Regions from separate parts of the Streptomyces sp. NBC_00659 genome, predicted to be linked through region 1. Evidence: riboswitches for the same ligand, from Rfam matches in the RefSeq annotation. Region 1 holds a riboswitch; each other region holds the start of a gene.
The links. A riboswitch is a leader RNA that binds a small molecule or an ion and turns the genes downstream of it on or off. The one in region 1 is predicted to bind cobalamin.
Positions count from the first base shown of each region.

Region 1 (4,205 bases):
GCTGACGATCGCCGACATCGAGCAGACGGAGGCGGATTCACTGAAGTACCGCTACGAGTAGCGGGCCGCCGGCCAGCGATTACCGAACCGCCGGCCCGCCGAATCCCGGGACCGGCATGCCCCGAACTCCATGGCGGGGCCTCCCGTGAGGTCACCCGCGGCGTCGGCACTCCGGCCGACGCCTTGGCGACGGGGTTCGCCCTGCCCGATGCCGTCCGAACCAGCGGACAGGTGAGTGATCACCCTTCTACGCTGGCGGCATGACGGGATATCCGGGCTTCGGTGTGCTTCTGGCAAGGCTGCTGGATCACAGGAAGCTGGACATCGGCACTCTGGCACGGCAATCCGGAGTCCCCGAACCCGAGCTCCAAAGGGTCTTCGCCGGCGTCGCGCCGAGCCCGTCCCTGCTCCGACGGCTCGGACCCGCACTCGGCCTCCATGCCGCAGACGTATTCGTGATCGCGGGGGCGACGGTTCCGGACGACCTTTCGCCTCTGGACGCAGAGGCAGGGAGGTGGGTTCCGCAGGTCGTGAGACGTGCCGTAGAGCTCCCGTCCGAGAAGAAGAGCGAGTTGCTCCACCTAGTCCGGTCGTTGCCACAGCGGAAGGTCGTGCAGTCACCGGCGTTCCCGCGGGTCGATGTCCCGCCCCCGGGGCCGCCCGGGGCCCTGCTCGTCCGGATGCTCAGATACAGGAACCTGCATTGGATGGGCATCGCCAGGGTCTTCCACTCCCTGACCGGCCGGTACTGGTCCCCGTCCACGTACGGAATGGTGGGCGCCGGCCGCAAGGAGGTGACCCCCGACCTCGTGGCCGATTTCGGGACCGTGCTGGGCATTCCCGCCGAGGACCTGGGCGCCCTGATGGGCATCCCGCCTTCCGAGGAGCCCCACACTCGGGAGCCGGCGGCGGCCGGCGTGGCCGAGCTGATCTGGGACCTGCGGCGCCTGACCGCCGACCAGGTGCGACACACAGGCAAAGCGGCCGCATCCCTGTGGTCACCTCGACCGAATCCCCGACGCTGATGACGTGTTGAGGGCCAGTCAGCGCCCGCCAGGCAGCCGTCGACCAGATATCCAGATGCCCTCCCGCGTGCTTCGTCCATACGTATCCAGGCGAACTCGCTCGGCCTCGGCACCGCCGAACGGTGCAGGGGCCCGGCGACCCTCGTCCGGCTGCGGGGGCCGACCTTGACATGCAGCTTATTGGCTGCCTAAATTAAAGGCAGCCGGAAGGCTGCATATTGACAGGCGGAGGCCTGGGTACGGGGACGGGCATGGACGAGGTGTTCAAGGCGCTGGCCGATCCGACGCGGCGCGCACTGCTCGACTCGCTCAACGCGCACAACGGGCAGACCCTGCGCGAGCTGTGTACAGGACTCGACATGGCCCGGCAGTCCGTCAGCAAGCACCTCGCGGTGCTGGAGGAGGCCGGGCTCGTCACCACCGTGCGGCGGGGCCGGGAGAAGCTGCACTACCTCAACGCAGCGCCCGTGCACGAGATCGCTCACCGGTGGATCAGCCGCTACGACCGGACCAGGGTCCAAGCCCTGGCGGACCTGAAACTCGCCCTGGAGGAGACCGCGATGGACGCTGCGCCGACCTTCGTCTACACCACCTACATCCGCACCACCCCGCAAAAGCTCTGGCAGGCGCTGACCGAGCCCGCCTTCACCCGCCGCTACTGGTCCACGGAGTTCGCCACGGACTGGTCCGTGGGCTCACCGATGACCTGGGACAACCATGGCGTACAGATCAGCGACCCGAAGCAGGTCGTGCTGGAGGCCGAGCCCTGCAGCCGGCTCTCCTACACCTGGCACGCCATCACCCCGGAGCTCGCCAAACGCTTCGACTGGGACGAGGAGTTGCTCGCCAAGCTGTCCGGCGAGGCCCGCTCGAAGGTCACCTTCACCATCGAGGAGGCCGCCGCGCAGGTCGTGAAGCTCACCGTCGTACACGACGGATTCGAGCCCGGGTCGAGCCTGGCCGGGATGGTCAGCCACGGCTGGCCGAACGTGGTGGCAAGCATGAAGTCGCTCCTGGAGACCGGCGAACCACTCCCGGACGATGCGTGACCGGATGCGTGACCCGACTCGTGGCCCGACTCGTGGCCCGATGCGTGACTTCCCGATCAGGGATCGACGACATCACGAGCTGTCACATCCTGGCGCATCGCCGCAACGATTCGGATCGTCATCAGTTCACCGACCCGCGCCATGACACTGCCGCCCCAGCATTCATGGCGGACCAGAGAAAGAGTGTCCACCAGGCCGGCTTTCGCGCTCATCGCGCCCTCCGGGGCGGAGTGAAGACGTAGAGGTCGAGGATGTCGGGGCAAGGGGCGACGCCGGGGCCACCGGCTTTGACCCAGGCGGCGATGTCGTCCGTGGCATCGGGGTCGTTGACGAGGCCGAGCCAGACCGGGCGGGCGCCCGCGGCACGTGCGGCGGCGGAGGGCTGGACGACGATCACGTTGGCGTGTTCGCACACGTCGAGGCAGGCCGCGATGCGCACCGGTGCGCTCTCGGCCAGGCGTGCTGTCTGCCGGGCGTGATCCACTCCGGTGACTTTCGGGCTTCCGCAGCAGCAGTCCCGGCAGACGACGACGCGGCACGGCGCCGGTTCGACGAGGGTTCGCTCCGTAGGGGCTTCGTCAGGTCGCTCGCGAGATGTCATGCGTCACCCTTCAAACTGCTCGCACCTCGCGACGTCGCCCTTACCGAGGATCGAGAGGCGCGATGCGGCAACAAGGTCGGGTGTCGATCCGGGTAGCCCGCGGCGGCGGACCTCGTCGTGTCCTCGGTGTCGTTCTTCGGGCCGCCGCAGACGGTGGCCGGCACGGCGGTGACCGGCAGGGCGGGTTTGACGTGACGGGCGGGAGTGGGGAGCAAGGGCAGACCTCGGGGTCGGGGCTCGTACGCGGAGCCTGGACTGTGGATGTCCTCCACGCCGGGGCGCGGAGGTGCCAGCAGGTCTTCGGACTCGGGTTCGTCCGGACGAGGCGCCTTCCCGGTCTCCCAGTGGCTCGCGTGCCCCGCCCGTTCCCCTCACCGCTGCGCGTCAGTTCCGGATTCGCACCGGATTCCCTGGCCTCGGATGAGGCTCAACTGGCCTGATGAGGCTATCAAGCTCGTCGTACCGTCAGTTCGTGCGATCGATCACGGGGCACGAGGTACGGGACGAACGTGCTGGTGTTCTGGTCGATCCGCAGAGGACCGGCCGAGGGGCGGTACGGCCTTCCCCGACAGTCCGCCGCTGCCTGCTGTCCACCCTGCCGGTCGTGGCACTGGTCGCATTCGGCTACTGCGCTCTGCCAGCCTGTCCGAGAAGCTTGTGCGCTCAACTCCGGCCCCTATGGCTCCATCTTCAGCCCAAATCCTGTTGGCCGCCCTCGCGGTCGTCATGGTGCGGCGGTCTCCGCGGGAAGGGCAGTGTTCGCGTCATCCGATGAACTCGGATGAGGCAGCACGGGGTCACCCCCGGGGCCGGAGTCTCTGGCAGCGCTCGTATTCTTCGTTCCCTCACATCAATCGGACACAGCGAAGAGACGACGGAATCGATGATCGGCAGCTTTGTGGCCCTCGTGGTGGTCCCCTTGGCCATGGCCGGGCTGGCTCGATGGGCGGCGGCAAGGCGGCGGCATGGCCTGGCAGCGGGCCGGGCCGTTCACTTCCGCTGCCGACTCGACGGCCGCAAGGGCCGACTGCTGGCCGACCCGCGCCTCGACGGACCCGTCTTCCTCGACCGCTCCGGCGGTGCCACTGCCCTGCCGCGCGGCGGCGAGGCCCTGGACGCGACGGTCACCACCACGGGCCAGGCCGCCTTCGAGAAGGTCGGCCTGCGCTACCGGACACCCGACGGCCAGGTGTTGCGGCTGGGCCTGGGCACACACGACGCGCGGACGATCGGTGCCTGGCTGAGCGAACAGGCCCACCCGACCCTCGCACCCGCCCGCCGGCCGCTGTTGCCGACCGCGCCGCTATGGGCAGTGCTGGCGCTCGTGGCGTCGCTGTTCGTGGGCTTGGCCGCAGCGGACTTCGCCCTGCTCGGAAAACACACCTCCGCCGAGGTCGTCCGTCCGAACCGGGCCGAGGACGGCTGCATCGTCAGCTGGGACGGCGGTTCGCAGCATACGACTGTGGACTGCGACACGGCAGACGTCCGTCCGGGCGATCACGTCCCGATCATCGCGCTGCCCTGGCCCTT
Region 1 covers NZ_CP109031.1:369,013-373,217, forward strand. Annotated here, with positions in the region: gene OG410_RS01510 (MSMEG_1061 family FMN-dependent PPOX-type flavoprotein) at 1-61, shown strand, start outside; gene OG410_RS01515 (hypothetical protein) at 708-1,025, shown strand; gene OG410_RS01520 (ArsR/SmtB family transcription factor) at 1,277-2,074, shown strand; gene OG410_RS01525 (hypothetical protein) at 2,131-2,286, opposite strand; gene OG410_RS01530 ((2Fe-2S) ferredoxin domain-containing protein) at 2,283-2,675, opposite strand; cobalamin riboswitch at 2,950-3,126, opposite strand; gene OG410_RS01535 (hypothetical protein) at 3,559-4,205, shown strand, end outside.

Region 2 (4,205 bases), 7.6 Mb from region 1:
CCCTACCGCACGGTCGTCTTCTTCGCGCCGCTGAGCGTCGGCTCGACGTCCAAGCGCACCGCGCCCATCGGCTTCCAGACACTGCGCGGCGCGCTGCTCGCCCAGAAGAACGTCAACAGCCGCCGCCTCAAGGCTCAGGTGCCCGTACGCCTGCTCGTCGCCAACGCCGGCGAGTCCTTCCACTACGGCTCGCGCGGCGGCCTGAACCAGAGCAACAAAAGCACTGTGGACGTCGCGAAGATGATCGTCGACCGGGCGGGCCGGGACCACATCGCGGCCGTCATGGGTCTCCACCAGAGCCGTCCGGAGTCCCAGCAGGCCGCGATCGAACTGGGAGCCCAGGGCATCACCGTCCTGGGGACCGGCGTCTCGGGCCAGCGCATGGTCGACGGCGACTCGCCCGTGTCGTACTTCCAGCTCTCACCGCCCGACGCACGCATCGCCGAGGTCATGGCGTCCTTCGCCCGCCACTCGCCTCAGCTGCACGCTCTGACGGACCCCGCTCCCAGCGACTCCGGTCCGGCCGCCGTCGTGGTCTACGACCCCAAGGACGAGTACTTCAGCGCCGACCTCGCCCACCGGTTCGACACCGCCTACCGCTCGACCGGGCCGGTGCACTTCGTGAAGTACGGCGAGATGGAGAACGGCCGCACCACACGGGCCATCGCCGGCACCGTCTGCGCACTCGTCCACAGCACAGGCGGTTTCGTCCTGTACGCGGGCCGCTCCAGCGTCATGGAGGATCTCTTCGAGCACATGCAGACCGACCAGGCCTGCCGCGCCCGCGTCGCCCCGGTACCGGTGCTGGCGGAGAGCCCGGCGCCGGACGTGATCCTGCATCCGAGCCTGATGCGCAAGGAATACGGCGCGCTGAAGCTCTTCTACAACCAGTTCAGCCTCCCGCTGCCCGACGGGCCCTTCGGCGAGAAGTTCGGCCAGGCCTTCCACCTGTCCGCCGAGAACGACGCCGCGCTCGGATACGACGCCGTCAAGATCCTCTCCGAGGCCATGAACGCCATCATCTCGACGGACCCGGGCTTCTCACCCAGGGCGCTCGTCACCCGTCTGCAGGATCCCGGCATCCACAACTACGTGGGGGAATCCGGGGTCATCACCCTGGACAGCGATCACCACTACCCGCCGAACAAGGAGATCCACATTCGCGAGATCACCCCCGCCGGAGACAAGCTCACGGACCTGACCTGCGGGATGCTCTCGCAAGGAGCGAGGGACGCCACCCACTGGGGCCCCGATGACCGTTTCGACTGCCCGGTGGACAGCGTGTCCTGACGCTTCATCAGGCTGCGGCGGGAGGCGAAGTGTCCCGCCCCGGCCCACGGCGGCTTCCGTCATTCCGAGGATCCGGCCACGGGGTAGGGGACGAAGGTGATGGATGTGCCGCCCTCTTCGGCACGTCACCCCGTAGGGTGGCCGGTGCAGCTGGTTCGCCCCGTCCGCCAGTCGGGATGCGTCGTAAGAGGGAACCCGGTGGGAATCCGGGACTGCCCCGCAGCGGTGAGCGGGAACGACCGCCGTCATACGCACTGGACCCGACGAACAGGGTCCGGGAAGCGACGGCCAGTAGGTGTCCTCCGCCAGGAAGACGTGCCCGCAAGTCCGAAGACCTGCCCGTTGCCCGCGCACGAACCACTCGTGCGCGGACATCCCGGTGACCTCGTGGGCGGGTCGGCGTACATATCGGCGGACGACCGCGCTGTTCCGAGCCGTGTCGCTTCCGTCCGGTTCGTCACCCCTTCGCACTCGCGTCCCGTTGCCGGGATCTCAGGGATTCATCTCGCGAAGGAGATCTCCGTGACCACCAAGCACGCAGCCGCGACAGCACGGGCCACCGTGTACGGCTACCCGCGCCAGGGTCCGAACCGGGAACTGAAGAAGGCGATCGAGGGCTACTGGAAGGGCCGCGTCACCGCCGACGCCCTCCGCGCCACCGCCGCCGAACTGCGTCGCGCGAACTGGCGCGAGCTGGCCGACGCCGGCATCGACGAGGTGCCGACCGGTGACTTCTCGTACTACGACCACGTCCTCGACACCACCGTCATGGTCGGTGCGATCCCCGCCCGCCACCGCGCCACGGCCGACTCGGACGCCCTGGACGGCTACTTCGCCATGGCGCGCGGCACCCAGGACGTGGCGCCGCTCGAGATGACGAAGTGGTTCGACACCAACTACCACTACCTGGTGCCCGAACTGGGCCCGGACACCGTCTTCACGGCCGACTCCACCCAGCAGGTCACCGAGCTGAAGGAGGCACTCGCCCTCGGGCTGAGCGCCCGCCCGGTGCTGGTCGGCCCGGTCACCTACCTCCTCCTGTCCAAGCCCGCCCCTGGCGTACCGGCGGACTTCGACCCGCTCACCCTCCTCGACCGGCTGCTGCCGGTGTACGCCGAGGTCCTCGCCGACCTGCGCGCGGCGGGCGCGGAGTGGGTCCAGCTGGACGAGCCCGCCCTCGCCCAGGACCGGACCCCGGCCGAGCTGGACGCCGCGGCGCGCACCTACCGCGGGCTCGGCGCGCTCACCGACCGGCCGAAGCTCCTGGTCGCCTCGTACTTCGACCGGCTCGGCGACGCCCTGCCGGTACTGGCCAAGGCTCCGATCGAAGGTCTCGCCCTGGACTTCACCGAAGCCGCCGCCGCCAACCTCGACGACCTCGCCGCTGTCGGCGGACTGCCCGGCAAACGCCTGGTCGCCGGTGTGGTCGACGGCCGCAACATCTGGGTGAACGACCTGGCCACGTCGCTGTCCACCCTCGGCACCCTGCTCGGCCTGGCCGACCGGGTCGACGTGTCGGCCTCCAGCTCCCTGCTCCACGTCCCGATCGACGCGGCCCTGGAGCGGGACATCGAACCGCAGATCCTGCGCTGGCTCGCCTTCGCCCGCCAGAAGACGGCGGAGATCGTCACCCTCGCCAAGGGCCTCACCCAGGGCACCGGCACGATCGCGGGCGAACTCGCCTCCAACCGTGCCGCCCTGGCCTCCCGCGCGAACTCGCCGATCACGCACGACCCCGCGGTACGGGCCCGCGCCGCCGCCGTCACGGACGCCGACGCCCGCCGGTCCCAGCCCTACCCCGAGCGGGCCGCGGCCCAGCGCGCCCACCTCGGCCTGCCCCTGCTGCCGACCACCACCATCGGCTCCTTCCCGCAGACCGCCGAACTGCGCACCGCCCGCGCCGACCTGCGCACCGGCCGCATCGACACGGCCGGTTACGAGGAGCGCATCAAGGCCGAGATCCAGGAGGTCATCTCCTTCCAGGAGAAGACCGGTCTCGACGTCCTCGTGCACGGTGAGGCCGAACGCAACGACATGGTGCAGTACTTCGCCGAGCAGCTCACCGGGTACCTGGCCACGCAGCACGGCTGGGTGCAGTCCTACGGCACCCGCTACGTCCGCCCGCCGATCCTGGCCGGCGACATCACGCGGCCCGAACCGATGACGGTGCGCTGGACGACGTACGCGCAGTCCCTGACCGATCGGCCGGTCAAGGGCATGCTCACCGGGCCGGTCACCATGCTCGCCTGGTCCTTCGTCCGCGACGACCAGCCTCTCGGCGACACCGCCCGCCAGGTCGCCCTCGCCCTGCGCGACGAGGTCAACGACCTGGAGGCGGCGGGCAGTTCGGTGATCCAGGTCGACGAGCCGGCCCTGCGCGAGACCCTGCCGCTGCGCACTGCCGACCGGCCGGCCTACCTGGCATGGGCCACGGAGGCGTTCCGGCTCAGCACCAGCGGGGTGCGCCCGGACACGCAGATCCACACGCACATGTGCTACGCCGAGTTCGGGGACATCGTCCAGGCCATCGACGACCTGGACGCCGACGTCATCAGCCTGGAGGCCGCACGCTCCCACATGCAGGTGGCCCGCGAACTCGCCTCGCACGGCTACCCGCGCGAGGCGGGACCCGGTGTGTACGACATCCACTCCCCGCGCGTCCCCAGCACGCAGGAGGCAGCCGAACTGCTGCGGGCCGGGCTGAAGGCCATCCCCGCCGAACGGCTGTGGGTGAACCCCGACTGCGGCCTGAAGACCCGCGGCTGGCCCGAGACCCGAGCCTCCCTGGAGAACCTGGTCGCCGCCGCCCACGCGGTGCGCGGCGAACTGCCCGCCTCCTGAACCCTGCCTTCGAGCGGCCGGGGCGCCACCGCGCGCCCCGGCCCCCGGCGGGCGGCTGAACCACGGGAGCGGTC
Region 2 covers NZ_CP109031.1:8,009,899-8,014,103, reverse strand. Annotated here, with positions in the region: gene OG410_RS35020 (hypothetical protein) at 1-1,290, shown strand, start outside; cobalamin riboswitch at 1,425-1,647, shown strand; gene metE (5-methyltetrahydropteroyltriglutamate--homocysteine S-methyltransferase) at 1,813-4,131, shown strand.
Region 2: it holds a riboswitch for cobalamin, as region 1 does, so the genes downstream of both, metE (5-methyltetrahydropteroyltriglutamate--homocysteine S-methyltransferase) here and OG410_RS01530 ((2Fe-2S) ferredoxin domain-containing protein) in region 1, are expected to answer to the same signal.

Region 3 (4,205 bases), 2.8 Mb from region 1:
CACGAACCCCGCCACCGCCATGAGCAGCGCGAGCAGAAGCGGATTCGTGGTGCGGGAGGCCGCCGTACCGAGCCCCAGCGCCCAGATCCACCAGGCCCCGGGGTGCAGGGCGTGGGCCCGGTTCGCCACGGAGACGGTACGCGTACCGCTCGTACGGCTCGTACCGCTGCGGGGGAGGGAGAGGGGGAGAGCGCGGGGGCGGGAGCGGGAGGTCGGCGACGGTCCCGCCGGGCCGGTGCTCGGCGGGAGCGTCGTCTCATGTGTGTCCGGGTCCGGGCGCCGGGGGCCCGACACCCGGGGTTCCCGGTCCCGTTCGGGCGGGGCGGAGCCCCATCGCGCCGTGGGGCGGTCGCCAGTGGATGTGGTGGGGCGGTCGCCAGTGGATGTGGTGGGGCGGTCGCCAGTGGAGGTGGTGGGGCGGTCGGACTCGGTCATGACCTGCGCCTAGCCCCTGCGCCGACGGGCCTGCCAGACGGCCGCCGCACCCAGCGCGGCCACCGCGGCCGCTCCCGCCAGCAGGCCCACCGAAGGGCCCTGCCGGGCCGGTGCGGAGGTGTGCGGGCGGGCGGACGCGGCCGGTCCGGCGGCCGCGACCGGGTCGCCGCAGCCCGTCCGCGGATAGCCCGTGATGGCGCACAGCAGGGCGTTGGTGTCGTAGCGCAGGGGACCTGCCACCGCGGCCAGGGCCTCCGCGGTGCTCGCGTCGGGAGCGACCTGGGCGCAGGCGGTGCGCGCGGACGGCGGCCGCTCGCCGGACGGCGCGTCGGCGGCGGTGCCCGGGTCGATGACCAGGGCCACCCGCTTCTTGCCGTGCCGGGCGGGCGTCTTGGCGCATATCGCGGCGAACTCCCGCTCCCCGCGCGGCTGTACGGCGTGCTGGGAGTCCTCGCTCACCGCGAAGCGGAAGCCCTGGACGTCGCCGTCGGACGGCCGCGCGGTCGACGGACCCTGGGTGGCGTAGGTCCACTTCCCGCCGGTCAGGTCCCAGAAGGACCAGTAGCGGTAGCCGACGGCTCCGGCCTGCCCCGCGCCGCCGAGGACGAGGAGCAGGAGAGCCAGCGCCAGGGCCAGAAGGGGCGCGGTCGTCCGACGGGCGGTCACAGCTGGCGCTTCTTGTTGCGGCCGCTGATCAGGAAGCCGATGCCGATGCCCGCGACCAGGCCGACGCCGACGATCCACCAGACGCCGAGCCCGTTGCCGTCGTCCTTCTTCTCGTCGTTCTTCTTCTCGCTCGGGCTCGCCGAGGCACCCGCCGCGGCCGGCGCCGGGCCCGTGGCGTTGAGCTGTGCCACGAGGTCCTTGCCGCCGAAGTCGCGCGGGTCGGTGCCGGTGGCGTGCGCGGCGAAGATCAGCTGTGCGTACGCGGCGGGGCCGGACTGAGCCGCCCAGTCCGCGGAGTTCTTCTCCAGCCAGGCGAGCGGCTTCTGCGCGGGCTTCGCCGCACCGATGGCCGACAGGGCCACGACCGCGTCCGCCGTGTTGCCGTAGTCGGGCTGGTCCTTGGCACCGGGGAGCGCGGACTTCAGGTACGAGGTCTTCGCCAGCGCCTTGGCGAGATAGCCGGCGCCGTTCCCCGCCGCGGTCGCGATGTCGGGAGTGTCGAGGGTGTGGCAACCCGTGAGGTCGAACTTGTAGCCGGTCGCCGCCACGAAGCCCTGGCCCATGCCGGCCGTCACGCCCGCCGCGGTCGCGTCCGCGTTCGCCGCCAGCTTGCCCTTCTTGTCGGGCTGGTAGGCGAAGGCGCCGTCGCCCTCCGCGTCGCAGGCCGTCGACAGCTTCAGCAGGGCGTCGAAGGGTGACTTGCCGTCCTTGGAGACGCTCGCGGGCTTCTTGCCGACCGCCTTCAGCGCGCCGATCACGACGGACGTCGAGTTGGCGTCGCTGGGTCCGCCGGCCATGTAGCCCCAGCCGCCGTCCTTGTTCTGCGCGGACTTCAGCCAGGTGACGGCCTTGCCGGTGGCGTCGTCGTGCCCGCCGAGTGCGGCGAGCGCCTGGACGGCGGCCGCGGTGCTGTTGGTGTCGACCTGGGTCTTCGCGTCGCACGCGGCACTCGCGTCGGCGCGGTACGCGGCGAAGGCGCCGTTCGCGCACTGCTGGCCGGTCAGCCAGTCCACGGCCTTCTCGGCGGGCCGCACACCGACGGTGTGCTGGGCGAGCAGCGCGAGCGACTGGCGCCACACGCCGTCGTAGGTCGGGTCGCCGGAGCCGAACAGGCCCGAGGGCAGCGCCACCGAGGGCGACGGCGACGGGGAGGAGTCGGCGGAGGCGGCCGGTGCGACGACCGCCCCGATGACGGCGGTGGCGGCCAGTACCGCTGCGGTGCGGCGAACAAACATGACTCTCCCTGCGGGGAGCCGGGCAGCACCGGGCACACAGAGGTATCCGGGCGGCTCCGGCTCCGTATCCCTCGACGATGCCGGCCGTCGGCGGGCTGCCGAGGGCGCGAGCCGGTCACGTCCCGTGCGAGGCGATCCGGCTCACCACCGAAGTGGATCACGGTTGCGGGTCAGCGCCGGATTCGCACCGGCTTCTCCTCGTAAGGGTGTGATGACGACGCGCACACTCTACCGGCCGCCCGGATTCCGCCGGGTGTTGCCTGGGGCACGGGCCCGGAGTGACCTGGGCGACATCCGCTAGGTTCGGGTCATGCGAACGGGGAGACTGCTCGGCTCGGGGCGTTCGGCGGACGTCTACGAGATCGACGAGGCGTGGGTGCTGCGGCGGGACCGCGAGGGCTGGGGCGACGCGACGGCCGAGGCGGCGGTGATGCAGCACGTGCGCTCGCACGGTTATCCGGTGCCGGGGGTGCGGGCCGCGACCGGCGGGGACCTGGTGATGGAGCGGCTGTCCGGGCCGACCATGCTGGAGGCCTTCGGCCAGGGCCTGCTCTCCGCCCAGGAGGCGGGCCTCACCCTGGCCAGGCTGCTGCGCAAGCTGCACGTCGTGCCCGCGCGGCTCTCCGCCGACCCCGCCGTCCGTGTGCTGCACCTGGATCTGCACCCCGACAACGTGATGCTCACCCCGGACGGGCCGAAGGTCATCGACTGGTCCAACGCCGAGGAGGGGGCACCCGGTCTCGACTGGGCCATGTCCGCCGTGATCCTCGCCCAGGTCGCCGTCGGCGGCGAGGCGGTCGGGGGCGTGGCCGAGGAGACGCTGGAGGCGCTGCTCGACGGGAACGAGGACCAGGTGACGGAGGAGGGGCTCGAGGAGGCGGCATCGCGCAGGGCGGCCAACCCGACGATGAGCACGCGTGAGACCGGACTCCTGGGCGAGGCGGACGCGTTGATACGGGAGCTGCTGGGCTGAGCGATCGGCCGGGTGCGGGAGCTGCTGGGCCGGGTGATCGGTGGGTGCGGGTGACGCCGGGCCGGGTGATCGGAGTGCCTGGGGTCGGTCGGGCCGGGTGATCGGAGTGCCTGGGGTCGGTCGGGCCGGGTGACCGGTGGGTCTGGGCTCGACCGGGCCTGGTGATCGGTGGGTGGGGCTGTGTCACACCGCCGTGTAGGTCACCGGGTCGCTGCCCGTCACGGCCTCCGCCCGGCCCAGCTTCACCAGTCGGCGAATGTGGGCCTCGGCCTCGGAGACCGCGATGTTCCGTGATCCGTAGGGGATGTCGGCCCAGGGGCGGTTCCACTCCATGCGTTCGGCGAGCTGCCAGGGCGTGAGCGGTACGGAGAGCAGCGTGAGCAGGCCGGTGAGCCGCTCCTCGTGGTGCGCGAGCAGCTCCGCGACCCGGGACGGGGCGTCGGTGAACACGTGCTGGTGGGCAGGGAGCACCTCGGCGGGGGCGAGGCGTCCGACGCGTTCCAGGGAGTCGAGGTAGTCGCCGAGCGGGTCGGCGATCTCCGCGAGGCCCTCGATCCCGTTCGCGTAGGGAGGGCGCCCGTGGGTGTCCGGGTCCTCGTAGAGACCGATGTGCGGGGTGATCCTCGGCAGCAGATGGTCGCCGGAGAACAGGCGTCCGTTGCCGGGCAGCCGGTCCGGGTGGGCCTCCTCCAGGTGGAGGCAGACGTGCCCGGGTGTGTGGCCGGGGGTCCAGACGGCGCGCAGCCGGCGGCCGGGCAGGGGCAGGAGTTCGCCGGGGACGATCTCGCGGTCGGGCAGCGCGGGCGAGAAGCCGGGCAGCGTACTGGGGCGGCGTACGGATGTGCGTGCCTCGCGCAGCGGGGCGATGTGCTCCTCCGGGGCTCCGGAGGCTGCCA
Region 3 covers NZ_CP109031.1:3,178,843-3,183,047, reverse strand. Annotated here, with positions in the region: gene OG410_RS13745 (CbiQ family ECF transporter T component) at 1-129, opposite strand, end outside; gene OG410_RS13740 (SCO2322 family protein) at 445-1,101, opposite strand; gene OG410_RS13735 (prenyltransferase/squalene oxidase repeat-containing protein) at 1,098-2,336, opposite strand; cobalamin riboswitch at 2,429-2,574, opposite strand; gene OG410_RS13730 (phosphotransferase) at 2,647-3,309, shown strand; gene OG410_RS13725 (MBL fold metallo-hydrolase) at 3,493-4,205, opposite strand, start outside.
Region 3: it holds a riboswitch for cobalamin, as region 1 does, so the genes downstream of both, OG410_RS13735 (prenyltransferase/squalene oxidase repeat-containing protein) here and OG410_RS01530 ((2Fe-2S) ferredoxin domain-containing protein) in region 1, are expected to answer to the same signal.

Region 4 (4,205 bases), 2.1 Mb from region 1:
ACCACCATCTCGACCGGCGCACTCAAGCCCAAGGTCGCGGTGGCCATGTCCGCCGCGCTCAACCTTGTCGGCGCCTTCCTCTCGGTGGAGGTCGCCAACACGATCTCCAAAGGCCTCGTCGACGAATCCGGCATCCAGCCAGAAGTGATCTTCGCCGCCCTCGTCGGCGCGATCCTCTGGAACCTGGTGACGTGGCTCGTCGGACTCCCGTCCAGCTCCTCGCACGCCCTCATGGGCGGCCTGGTCGGCGCCACCATCGCCTCCGCCGGTACCGGCGCCGTGCACGGGGACGTCCTGGTCGGCAAGGTGCTCCTGCCCGCCGTCGCCGCCCCGATCGTCGCCGGCCTGGCCGCGATGTTCGCCACCCGGCTGTCGTACAAACTCAGTGGCAACGCCGACACCAAGGCCACCAAGAAGGGCTACCGCGCCGGCCAGATAGCCTCCGCGGGCTTGGTCTCGCTGGCCCACGGCACCAACGACGCGCAGAAGACGATGGGCATCATCACCCTGGCCCTGGTCGCCGGTGGCGCCGTCGCTCCCGACTCCGACCCGCCGGTCTGGGTCATCCTCTCCGCCGGTCTGGCCATCGCGCTCGGCACCTACCTGGGCGGCTGGCGCATCATCCGCACGATGGGCAAGGGTCTGACCGACCTCCAGCCGCGGCAGGGCTTCGCCGCCCAGACCAGCGCGGCGACGGTCATCCTGGCCTCCTCGCACATCGGTTTCTCCCTCTCCACCACGCACTCGGTCTCCGGTTCCGTGATGGGCGCCGGTCTCGGCCGCAAGGGCGGTGTGGTCCGCTGGTCCACCGCCAAGCGGATGGTCGTCGCCTGGGTCCTCACGCTGCCCGCCGCCGCCCTGGTCGGCGCGCTCGCCGAATGGGTGACCGGTTTCGGCGCCTGGGGCACCACGCTGGTCGCCGTGTTCCTGGTCGTTTCGAGCTTCGCGATCTGGCGCCGCTCGCGCCGCGAGGTCATCGACCACACCAACGTGAACGACACCGAGGAGCCCGCCGGTGTGGTGACCGCGGCCATCGCCGCCGTCACCCCGCCCCCGGCCGGCACCGTGGCCGAAGGCCTCACGGCCACCATCCCGGCTCCGGCCGAGCCCACGGCGAGCACGTCCGCGCCGTCCCCCGTGGCCTGAGAACCGAAGGAACAAACAGCATGCACATCGACTGGTCAGCCCTCGGCTCCGTCTTCGGGGTCAGCCTCGGAGTGACCGTGGCCCTCGTCGCCCTCTTCACCCTCGGCGTCGCCGGCCTCTCCAAGAAGGAGTCCGCCCAGGGCGGATCCGCGGTCGCGGCGGCCACCGGCGCGTACGTCTGCTTCGCGGCCTGCGCCGCGGCGGTGGTGTACGGCATCTCCCTGATCATCACCAAGTAACCCGGCAGGCGCCGCCCGGAACCGGGCCGCGCCGAGCGGTACCGCGCGTGGGGTGCGGGACGGATCACCGTCCCGCACCCCACGCGTATGCCGTCCCGCCCCCACGCGTATGTGGGCCTGCGCACACTGTCCCTCCGCAGGTCAACAGCCAGTTGACGGCCGTTCTCACCCCGTGGTGGACTGCCGGAGCCAAGTACGGCGGCATGAGAGGAAGCCGGTGCGAATCCGGCGCGGTCCCGCCACTGTCATCGGGGAAGAAACTCCCCGGGAGCCAGGAACTCTCACCGCCGGTCTCGTCGAACCAGGGCGTGGACACCCTGAGTGAGGACATATCGCCATGCGCGGCTGCCCGTTGCCCGTTTCGCTGAGTACGAGGGTTCCGCTCCACCCCACGGCCGGCTGACCCCGTGCGTGCCGATCGCGTCTTCGCGTACGGCGCCGCCGCCGGCCTCCTCGGCGACCTGCTGCTCGGCGATCCCCGCCGGGGGCATCCGGTCGCCGCGTTCGGGCGGGCCGCCGCGGCCGTGGAGCGGACACTGTGGCGCGACCACCGCGGGTGGGGCGCCCTGCACACCGCCATCTGCGTCGGCGGCGCCACCGGACTCGCCGCGCTCGCGAGCCATGGCGTACGCGGTTCACGCACCGCCTCCGTCGCCCTGACCGCCGCCGCCACCTGGGCCGTCGTCGGGGGAACCTCCCTCGGCCGCGAGGCGCGGGCGGTCGGCGGCGCGCTCGCGGCCGGTGACCTCGACGCGGCCCGGGAGCGGCTGCCGCATCTGTGCGGACGCGATCCTCAGGCGCTGGACGCCGACGGCGTCGCGCGCGCCGTCGTCGAGTCCGTCGCCGAGAACACCTCCGACGCCGTCGTGGGCGCCCTGGTCTGGGGCGCCGTCGGCGGAGTGCCGGGACTCGTCGCCTTCCGCGCCGTGAACACGCTCGACGCGATGGTCGGACACAAGTCCCCCCGTCACCGGCGCTACGGCTGGGCCTCCGCCCGGCTCGACGACGTCGCCGGCTGGCCCGGAGCCCGGCTGACCGCCGTCCTCGCGGCCGTGGCCGGATCCGACCCACGCGGTGCCGTACGTGCCTGGCGCGCGGACGCCCGCAAGCATCCGAGCCCCAACGCCGGGCCCGTGGAGGCCTCGTTCGCGGGCGCGCTCGGCGTGCGGCTCGGCGGCACCCTCTCGTACGGCGGACGCGTCGAGCACCGGCCCGTGCTCAACGGCGCGGGGCGCGCCGTCCACGTCCACGACATCGAACGGGCCGTACGGCTGTCCCGGCGCGTCGGCTGGCTCGCGCTCGGCGTGAGCGCCGCCGGACGGGCTCTGCTCGCCGGAACCGGACGGGATTCGTCCACCAGGAAGGGACGCACCGCATGAGCGGCGGGCTGCTGATCGCCGGGACCACCTCGGACGCCGGCAAGAGTGTCGTGACCGCCGGGATCTGCCGGTGGCTGGCGCGCCAGGGCGTCAAGGTCGCGCCCTTCAAGGCGCAGAACATGTCCCTGAACTCGTTCGTGACGCGCGAGGGCGCCGAGATCGGGCGGGCGCAGGCCATGCAGGCGCAGGCCGCCCGCGTGGAACCGACCGCGCTGATGAATCCCGTGCTCCTCAAGCCGGGCGGCGACCGCACCAGTCAGGTCGTCCTGATGGGCAAGCCGGTGGGCGAGATGAGCGCGCGCGGGTTCTTCGGGACGGCCGGGTCCGTGACGGACCCCTCGCCGGGCGCCGTGTCGTCCGGCGACCGGCTGCGCGGGGGTCGCCAGGAAGCACTCCTGGCGACCGTCCTCGACTGTCTGGCTCAGTTGCGGGGCACGTATGACGCGGTGATCTGTGAGGGAGCCGGCAGCCCGGCCGAGATCAATCTGCGGCGCACCGACATCGTGAACATGGGGGTGGCGCGCAACGCGGGACTTCCCGTGCTCGTCGTCGGCGACATCGACCGGGGCGGGGTGTTCGCCTCGTTCTTCGGGACGGTCGCGCTGCTGTCACCCGAGGACCAGGCGCTCGTCGCCGGGTTCCTCGTCAACAAGTTCCGGGGCGACGTCAGTCTGCTGGAGCCCGGGCTCGACATGCTGCACGGCCTGACCGGGCGGCGCACCTACGGCGTCCTGCCCTTCCAGCACGGACTCGGCATCGACGAGGAGGACGGCCTGCGCGTCTCGCTGCGCGGGGCCGTCCGCGAGTCGGCCGTCTCCTCCCCCGTCGGCGAGGACATCCTGCGGGTCGCCGTCTGCGCGGTCCCGCTGATGTCCAACTTCACCGACGTGGACGCGCTGGCCGCCGAACCGGGTGTCGTCGTGCGGTTCGTGGACCGGCCCGAGGAGCTGGCCGACGCGGACCTGGTCGTCGTGCCCGGGACCCGGGGCACCGTGAAGGCGCTCCGGTGGCTGCGCGAGCGCGGCCTCGCGGACGCGATCGCGCGCCGGGCCGCCGAGGGACGGCCGGTCCTCGGCGTCTGCGGCGGCTACCAGCTCCTCGGAGAGCACATCGAGGACGACGTCGAATCCCGCGCCGGTCATGTCGAGGGTCTCGGACTCCTCCCCGTACGCGTGAGGTTCGCGCGGGAGAAGACCCTGGCACGGCCGGTCGGGGAGGCCCTCGGCGAGCACGTCGAGGGGTACGAGATCCATCACGGAGTCGCCGAGGTGACCGGTGGCGAGGCGTTCTTCTCCGATGAGCACGGACACAGCCTGGACGGGTGCCGGGCCGGCGCCGTCTGGGGCACGCACTGGCACGGCTCGCTGGAGTCGGACGGTTTCCGGCGGGCGTTCCTGCGCGAGGTGGCCGCCGCCGCGGGCCGCCGCTTCGTACCGGCCCC
Region 4 covers NZ_CP109031.1:2,507,240-2,511,444, forward strand. Annotated here, with positions in the region: gene OG410_RS10870 (inorganic phosphate transporter) at 1-1,146, shown strand, start outside; gene OG410_RS10875 (hypothetical protein) at 1,167-1,385, shown strand; cobalamin riboswitch at 1,545-1,685, shown strand; gene OG410_RS10880 (cobalamin biosynthesis protein) at 1,793-2,764, shown strand; gene OG410_RS10885 (cobyric acid synthase) at 2,761-4,205, shown strand, end outside.
Region 4: it holds a riboswitch for cobalamin, as region 1 does, so the genes downstream of both, OG410_RS10880 (cobalamin biosynthesis protein) here and OG410_RS01530 ((2Fe-2S) ferredoxin domain-containing protein) in region 1, are expected to answer to the same signal.